Regions from separate parts of the Marinobacter sp. NFXS9 genome, predicted to be linked through region 1. Evidence: riboswitches for the same ligand, from Rfam matches in the RefSeq annotation. Region 1 holds a riboswitch; the other holds the start of a gene.
The links. Region 1 has a riboswitch for cobalamin ahead of J3364_RS16205 (TonB-dependent receptor domain-containing protein). Riboswitches for the same ligand answer to the same signal wherever they lie in the genome.
Positions count from the first base shown of each region.

Region 2: another riboswitch for cobalamin. It lies ahead of J3364_RS02425 (CbtB domain-containing protein); the one in region 1 lies ahead of J3364_RS16205 (TonB-dependent receptor domain-containing protein).

Region 1 covers NZ_JAGDDW010000011.1:51,283-55,705, reverse strand. The annotation lists gene J3364_RS16225 (OmpP1/FadL family transporter) at 1-205, shown strand, start outside; gene J3364_RS16220 (FecCD family ABC transporter permease) at 322-1,287, shown strand; gene J3364_RS16215 (ABC transporter ATP-binding protein) at 1,288-2,064, shown strand; gene J3364_RS16210 (hypothetical protein) at 2,091-2,450, opposite strand; cobalamin riboswitch at 2,752-2,947, shown strand; gene J3364_RS16205 (TonB-dependent receptor domain-containing protein) at 3,091-4,423, shown strand, end outside.
Region 2 covers NZ_JAGDDW010000001.1:551,984-556,406, forward strand. The annotation lists gene cobO (cob(I)yrinic acid a,c-diamide adenosyltransferase) at 1-6, opposite strand, end outside; partial or broken gene J3364_RS02415 (magnesium chelatase ATPase subunit I) at 678-1,712, opposite strand; gene J3364_RS02420 (CbtA family protein) at 1,693-2,457, opposite strand; gene J3364_RS02425 (CbtB domain-containing protein) at 2,555-2,746, opposite strand; cobalamin riboswitch at 2,781-2,992, opposite strand; gene bluB (5,6-dimethylbenzimidazole synthase) at 3,042-3,755, opposite strand; gene J3364_RS02435 (cobyric acid synthase) at 3,755-4,423, opposite strand, start outside.

The DNA of each region.
Region 1 (4,423 bases):
GCTGACCCTGGGCACCCAGTGGAACGATGCACAGAGTGGCTGGACGGTCGACGTGGCCGCCGGCGTCCTGCTGTTTGACGATGTGGACGTGAACGAGCAGGAATACACTGTGGACGACGAGCCGGTCGGCAACGGTGCGAGCTATTCCGCGACCTACGAGCTGAGCGCCTGGAGCGCCGGCGTACAGGTCAGCAAGGCGTTCTGATCCGTCCAGCCTGACAGGAAAGCGGGCCGCATGGCCCGCTTTCTTTCCTTTCTTCCTGCTTAACCCCTTCGCGCCTGACCGCTATACTCGGGGTCCTTTCGTTGTCCGGGTGAATCGTGCGGCTTTCAAGTCTCTGGCTACCAATCCTGCTGGCTTTCAATGTGGTGCTGTTCGGCCTCGCACTCGGCTGGGGATCGGCCAGTTTCAATCCGTTGGGCGTGATCGCCGGCGATGCTCCCCAATGGCAGACCGCCATTCTCTATGACCTTCGCCTCCCGAGAGCCGTGGCGGCCTTCGTGGTGGGCGGCATGCTGGCACTGGCCGGTGTGCTGATGCAGGTGCTGTTGCGCAATCCGCTGGCGGAGCCCTACGTGCTGGGCATTTCCGGCGGGGCCGCGGTCGCGGCACTCGGCGCCATTACGCTGGGGTTGCAAGCCTGGTGGGTGTCCGGGAGTGCATTCGTGGGCAGTCTGGCCAGCATGCTGCTGGTTTTCCTGCTGGGCGGCGGTCGCGGCTACGGTCGCGGCGATCGGCTCCTGCTCACCGGCGTGGTAATTGCCGCCGGCTGGGGAGCCTGCATCAGTCTGCTGCTGGTGCTCGGGCCGGATCAGTCCCTGCGGGGGATGCTGTTCTGGCTGATGGGGGATCTCTCCCGGCCGGTGGCGCCCTGGTGGGGGCTGCCGGTCCTGGCGCTGGCGCTATTGGCGGCCTGGATGATGGCGCCGGCGCTGGATCTGCTGGCCCGTGGCGATGACCAGGCGGCGGTGCTGGGCGTGGAAATTCATCGCCTGCGGGCGGTCTGCTATATCACCGCGTCATTTCTCACCGCCTGCGCCGTGACCCTGGCCGGGCCTATCGGCTTTGTCGGTCTGGTCGTGCCTCACCTCATGCGCCAGTGGTTGGGAGCCGGGCATCGGCGGCTGGTGCCTGCCAGTCTGTTGGCCGGCGGCGCACTGCTGATGCTGGCCGATACCTTCGCGCGGACCCTGATCGCGCCTCGGCAGTTGCCCGTGGGCGTACTGACGGCAGCGGTTGGCGTGCCGTTGTTCCTGTATCTCCTGCGACGCCGGGGAGACAGCTAGATGGCTTCTTTGCAGTTGGATGGTCTGGCCTTTGGGCGGGCCGGCAAAGCCCTGGCCCAGCCGTTGGATCTGCGAGCGGAAGCCGGCGAGGTCTGGGCGGTCCTGGGGGAGAACGGTGTCGGCAAGTCGTCACTGCTGCTGACCCTCGCAGGCCTGTTGCCGGCGGTCGCGGGCCGGGTCTGCGTTGACGGTGTGGATATCCGGCGTTGCCCGCGCAAGTTGCTGGCCCGCCGCATTGGCTTGTTGTTACAGCAGGCCCGGCTGGATTTTCCGTTTACGGTCACCGAAGCGGTCAGTGCCGGACGTTACGCCCATCGGCAGGGCTGGCAGGCACTCGGGGCCTCGGATACGCCGTTTATCGGGGCGGCGATCCAGGCGTGTGGCCTGGAGACAATGGCCGACGCACGAGTGGACCAGCTGTCCGGCGGCGAACAGCGGCGAGTGGCCCTGGCGACGTTGCTGGCCCAGGACCCCGGTGTGCTGCTGCTGGACGAGCCGGCCAATCACCTGGATCTGCGTCATCAGGCGCGTCTTATGGCGCAGGTCCAGACGCTGGCCCATGTTTCAGGCCGGCTGGTGTTCATGTCGGTGCACGACATCAATCTGGCCGCCCGCCACGCCGATCGCATCCTGCTGCTCTACCCCGATGGCGGTCACGACGCCGGTCCGGCATCGGCCATGTTGACCGAGGCGCACCTGGCCCGGGTCTTCAATCACCCGGTGGAGCAGGTCGGCGAGGGGGATCGGGCGCTCTGGGTTCCCCGATCGGCCTTGTGATCCTGGCGTTATAGCGCCGGCCGGTATCAGGCCGGCACTTCCACCTTGCGGCCGCGGTAGGTGATCGTCCGCGTCCGCCCGCTGTCCTCGGTTGCCTCTTTTTCAGCCGGAGGGGCCGGTTCGGCCAGTTCCTGTCCCCGGTACATCCGGCGCGGTGTGTCGTTGTCACCGGCGTCAGGCAAGTGTTGGCGAAGTTCGTTCCAGGTTCGGGTCAGGTGATTGGAGCGTGACTTTTCGGCGTAGTCCGCCAGGCGGTCTTCCAGGTGATCGTCGGTCAGGTGAAGCTTAACGCCGAATTCCGCCAGGATCAGCTTGCGGCACTGATGGACGAGCTTGAGCAGCCCGCGGTCCAGTAACCAACTGCGTTCTGGTGCTAGTGTCATCATGGTCGTTACCTCATTCAGTGGGTGCCCGGTTTATCGGCACCGTGGCCACTACATCGTGATCAGGATCGGAAGTGTCATGGACATCTCCCGTTTTCGACAATAGGACGCAAGCTAAAATTGTGCCGGAAACTAAACGATTGATTTAAAAGGGTCGTGATCAATCCATGAAGATGCAAAATGCACCGATATAACGCGGTGTTCTTTAAAGGTGCACGCCAATAGCGAAAGGCCTCGTGCCCGACATTGACCTGAGGAGGTTCTGGGCATAGAGTGCCCGCCAGAAAGATGACAGCGTTGTCATCAAGAATGATCAGCAGGCGGTGCTCGCACGGCGAGTGAAACGGGAACCTGGTGCAAACCCAGGGCTGCCCCCGCAACGGTAAATGGTAATGACAGGTACATGGCCACTGGATTCCGAGATCCGGGAAGGCGTACCTGATCTCCAGCCAGACTGGAATGCCATGAGCCCGGAGACCGGCCGTCTGCCCAGTGTGGCGCTTCCCGTGAAGCGCGGCACGTCGCATGCGGTGTAGCGGAGGGCTTCACCGGTGGTCCCTCCAGCTCCCTGTCTGTCGGAACCGCTCCCGCCCTCTTCTCACCGGGTACTCCTGTTTTCTGTTGAGGGCGCACACCCGTGAGAATGACTTCGAACCTGACCCTGGGCCTGATGGTGGGCTGTTTGGCCCCCGGTTTGTCGGCCGAAACCCTGAATCCCATCGTCGTCACGCCGACGCGGACAGCGCAGACCGTGGACGAGACCAACGCCTCGGTGACCGTGATCAGTCGCGAGGATATCGAGCGCAGTACCGCCACATCGGTGCAGGATGTCTTGCGCTCGGTGCCGGGGGTGTCCGTTACGGATACGGGGGGCGCCGGCAAACAGTCCAGCGTCTTTATCCGCGGCTCCAACTCCGATCATGTTCTGGTGCTGGTGGACGGCATGAAGGTGGGCGGTGCGACCGCCGGTACGGCGCAGTTGGAAAACATTCCGCTGGCCCTGGTGGACCACATCGAAGTGGTTCGCGGTCCGCGCTCCAGTCTGTATGGCTCGGAAGCCATTGGTGGCGTGATCCAGATCTTCACCCGCCGCGGCACGCTGGATCCCGAAGCCATCTCCGAAGTCAGTGCTGGCAACAACGGGACGGCACGGCTGACGCAACACTTCTCGGGTATGGCCGGCGACACACGCTACAGTCTGTCGGCCTCGATGTACGATACCGACGGGGTGGATTCCCAGCCGGCGAGCAATCAGCGGGACGACGACGGTTTCAATAGCAAGTCGGTCAGTGCCAGTCTGGATCAATCGCTGACCGAGGCACTCTCGGTCGGCCTCAACCTGATGCATGCCCAAGGGGAGAACGATTACGACAGCAGCTTCGGCACCCGCGACGAGCGCTACTGGAACGACTTTGTCCAGCAGTCCGGCCGGGTGTTTGCGGATTATTCGGTCTCCGACCGGGTCAGTCTGCACGCCCAGGTGGGCTTCGGTCGCGAGACCAATGAAAACCACATCAATCTGTCGCCATACTACGACTACGAGACGAAACGTCAGCAGTACCTGCTGCAAAGCGATATCGAGCTGACGGACTACCAGTTGCTGACGCTGGGCATCGAGCGCATCGATGAGTCGGTGGATGCCTCCACCGACTACACCGAGGATTCCCGTTATAACAACGCCGCCTTCGCCCAGTGGCAGACCCTGAATCAGCCGCTGCATGTGGAAGCCTCCGCCCGTTACGACGATAACGAAGCGTATGGCGAAGAAACCACCGGGGCACTGTCTGTGGGCTATATGCTGAGCGAAGTGGTCATGCCCTATGTGAGCTACGGAACGGGCTTCAAAGCTCCGAACTTCAACGATCTGTATTCACCGTTCGGAGCTAACCCGGATCTCAAGGCCGAGACCTCGGAAACCTATGAAGTGGGTATGAAGGGCAGTGCCGGGCGTCTGAGCTACGAACTGTCGTTCTATC
Region 2 (4,423 bases), on a different contig from region 1:
GCTCATAAGGCCTCCATGGCGGGCAGCGTCTGGTAAAGCGCGCCCAGTTGTTCAGCAATCTGCGGGCCGCGCCCTCGCTTGATGGCGGACTGTTCGGTGTCCACGACGACGCAGTCCCCCAGCCTGGGTAAATCCTGCAGGGGTTGACGCGTGCGGCCGTCCGTAATCAGGTAGGTTCGGATATGCAGCCCCGGCTCGCGGCGCTGCCATTGCCGGATGAGTTGCGCCGCGCGGTTCACGACAGCGCGCAAGGGTGTTCCCCCGCCGCCATGGGTCGCATCCAGTCGGCCGGCCATGGCCTTGGGGGCTCGACGCCTCGACAGGACCGACTGCACGCCATCGTTGCCGAACGCCAGTACAGCGATCTGCTCGCGGGCGGCATATGCCTGGTGTGCGAGAGAATCCACCATACCTTTAGCCCGCCCCAGAAGGCGCTTACCCAAAGTGGATCCGGACGTGTCCAACAGCACCAGGTGCAATACGGGCTGGCCGGATCGGGCCTTGCGAAAGCGCAGTTCACGCAAGGGCCAGCGCCCCCGGTTAGTCAGCAACGTGGCAAACCAGTCCGGCTTGTCGTTGGAGCGTTGGGCGTGGCGATGCCCGGCGTGATCGCCTTTGCGGGCTTGTGAGGCCGGGGTTGTCGTCCGCTGGTGGGCATCGTGTTGCAAATGTGAAGCCGGTGGCGCGCGCCAGTCGACGGCTTCGGTACGCTGGGCCTCGGGCGGCAGAGCGCCCCACTGCCCCTGTTCTTCTCGGCCCTCACCCTGACGCCCCTTATTCTGACCATCGAGCGGATCTGATCCGGATGAGCCGTCTTTGGGCGCCGGCGGTTCCGTGGGCGGTGTTGTGCGCCGGTGCGCGAGCACCCAGGGTTCGACCGCTTCGAGATCGTGCAGCGAGATCGAGCAACCCCCTCGCCAGGCCGCATGGGCCTGGGCCGCCCGGTGCCAGGTCACGTCCGCGCGCAGCCCTTCGACGCCCGCTGCCTCGCATTGTTCGGCGATGTGGGGATACACCCAGTCCGGTGTCGCTACCCGCGCCAGACTCTCCCGGGCGCGGACAATGCGGTCCGCCAGGGCCTGCTGCTCGTCGGCAAATTGCGCGCAGAAACGCAGTGGATCGTTTTCGAAAGCTTCCCGCTGCTGGACGATGGCCACCCGGTCCGCTCGTGGAATCGAGCGCTCCAGCTCCAGGCACAGCCCGAAACGGTCCAGCAGTTGCGGCCTCAACTCCCCTTCATCCGGGTTCATCGTGCCGATCAGGGCAAAGCGCGCTGAGTGGGTGTGGCTGATCCCGTCCCTCTCCACCACGTTGGTGCCCCGAGCCGCCGCATCCAGCAGCAAGTCCACCAGCGCGTCAGGCAACAGGTTGACCTCGTCCACGTAGAGAACACCACCGTCGGCCTTCGCCAGCAAACCGGGCTGGAATCGTACGCTCTGATCAGCCAGCACACCCTGCAGGTCGAGGCTGCCGATCAGGCGATCCTCGCTCGTGCCCAGCGGCAGGTTCACGAAGGGCGAACGGCTGCCATCACCGTCGATCGGCAGGATGTCCGCCAACGCCCGGGCCAGTGTCGACTTGGCGCTTCCCCGGGGGCCGCTGATCAGTACGCCGCCGATTTTCGGGTTGATCGCGTTCAGGATCAGCGCCGTCTTCAGCGACGATTGACCGACGATGGCCGTGAACGGAAACTCAGACGGCTGCGTTGACATGACCCAACCGCCCCTTGTCCGCCAGACGTTTCAGCACCAGGGCGCACAGCACGCCCGCCAGCAGCCAGAACCCGAGATTGGCCAGCCCGGATGCCCAGATAAACCGGTAATGCAGCTCGGTCAGCGCCAGCACCGCCTCGGGATCCGGATTGGCGAACATCGGTCCGTCATGGGCCGGCACGAAAAACTGCGGAGCGATCAGCAACGGCACACCCAGGAGCCGCTTCCAGCCCGTTGCGAGAAACAATAAACCGAGACCGGCGGCCGCCAACACCACAGTGACGATCCACCAGGTTTGCCGGAGTTCGAGAGCTGCGGCGCTGGCACCGGGAATTTCAGGTGGCAGGCCGATCGAAGGCGCAATGAACACCGCCAGGTAACCCAGCGCACCCAGCAACAAGCCCTGTTGAACCTTGGGCGTGATTCGGCCCCTTTCCCGCAGCTGGTTCATCAGGACCAGCAGGATGGCCGCGAAGCCGATACCGGCGCAGATGTTGGAAACCGTGGTGTAGAACAGGCGTTCGGCGCCGTCCGCCGGGGCCCAGGCGTTATCGCCATGATGGTGGCCTGCGCTATCGCCGTGGTCGTGATCGGCGTGATCGTGATGGTGAGCTACCGGCTCAGCGGTTTCGTACTGCTCGGCGGCAAGGATGATGGGCGACGTGCCCAATGCTTCAAAGGCCGTCATGGCCAGCCCCAGGATCAGCCCAACCAGACAGGCGCCCAGGATCAATGAACGGAACATGGTTTTCCCTCCGATGAAAACACAGAATCACGTGACGCGGTTGGCCGGTCAGAAAATTGACCGACGAACGTCAGCGGTTGTCAGTGATGGTCCGTGCTCAGTGGCAGGGAAAAACGAACGTGTGCCGGGTGTCGTGCGCGGCGTTGTGCGCGGCACTCATCGGCAGGAAGCCCACCGCATAAAGGATCAGCGCGCCGAAAAGCGCAACCGCACCCTGCTGGATGGCTGATGAAACGTGGGAACCAGAACGGGACGCCCGTTCCGTGGAAGGCGTGGAAACTACAGACATGTTATCTCCCCCGGTGCCCGCCGCACCGTCATTGGATGGATCGAAGTGACGGGCCGGTCTTCGGGCTCGAAGAGGAAACGGTCTGTCGACCGTCTCGTCGCCTACGCCTTCCCGGCAAATGCCAGTGGCTCGTGCAGGCTACATCTTCATTACCGATGCGGGGGCAGCGATGGAATTGGCCGTGAGGCCGCACCATACTTCCCGATTATCCTCTCTGTGAGAGGCACCCATCTTCAAGGCGTCCATCGTAATGCAACTCTTACGACGGGCGCAACGCATCCTGGCGATTTTACGATTATTTCCGTTCAGGCCGCTCTGCCAGCCACTCCGCCAGCGGGTGCTCAGAGCCCAGCGCGCCGGACCAGCGGTCATGGTGCACCAGCTCATCCAACGGCAACCGGGAACGCCAGCCCTTGGCCTGCAGTTCCGGCTGATCCAGGAATTCACTCACATACCCGATACACAGGTAAGCCAACGGGTAGACGCCCTCCGGCAATTCCAGCACCTGCGCCAGCTTGACCTGGTCCAGGATGCTGACCCAGCCCACGCCAATGCCTTCGGCCCGTGCCGCCAGCCACAGGTTCTGGACAGCCAGGCAGGTGCTGAACAGATCCGTTTCAACGATGGAATTCCGGCCCAGGACGTTCGAGCCACCGCGACTGCGGTCGCAGGTGATACAGAGGTTTAACGGGCTATCGAGAATGCCCTGGAGTTTGAGGCTGCGGTACGTGGATTCGCGTTCGCCGGTGTAATTGTCCGCAGCCCGCTGGTTTTCCTGGTCGAAATTATCCAGCACACGCTGGCGAACCTCACGGCTTTCGATGACCAGAAAATCCCAGGGCTGCATGAAACCCACGGACGGCGCGTGGTGGGCGGCTTCCAGAAGACGCCCGAGCACATCCGGCGGCACCGGGTCCGGCAGGAATTGGGAGCGCACGTCCCGGCGCTCGAAAATGGCGCGGTACAGTCCGCTGCGTTCCTCGTCGGTAAAGGCGTTGTCGGCGGACATCAAACCGTTTCCCCGTTCAGTTTCAGTAGCCGACGCAGCAGGTCGGTATCCAGTTCTTTCTCCAGCTGATCCGCCAACCTATCGAGCTGCAGAAGGCGGTGTTGCTGATAATCGACGGCCCGGTGACTGTGCAGTCCCCAATGGGCCAGGAGCGCCGCACAGGCCTCTGCGCGATCGAAGATACCATGCACGTAGGTGCCCATCACCTGACCATCGTCACTGATCGCGCCATCCGGCCGACCGTCGAGATGAGCCAGCGGCCTGTTGAGTGCGGTCCCCGTGGTGACCCCGTTGTGAATCTCGTATCCGGTCAGAGGCACCTGGCTCTCCGGACCCTCCAGGCGGAGGCTACCGGTGACGTTACGCAATTGCTTGCCGGAGACCATGCGCGTATTGATCGAAAGCCAGCCCAGCCCTTCGGTGTTTCCGGGCGCGCCCTCCAGTCCGTCCGGATCGGCCACCCACTCCCCCAGCATCTGGAATCCACCGCAAATCCCAAAGACATGGCCGCCATAACGCAGGTGCCGGGTGATGGCGGCCGGCCAGCCATGTGCCTTCAGCCAGCCCAGGTCCGAGCGGGTGCTTTTGCTGCCCGGCAGGATGATGACATCGCCCGACGGAATCGCTTCGCCCTCACCGACGAATCTCAGCTCCACCTCAGGATGCGC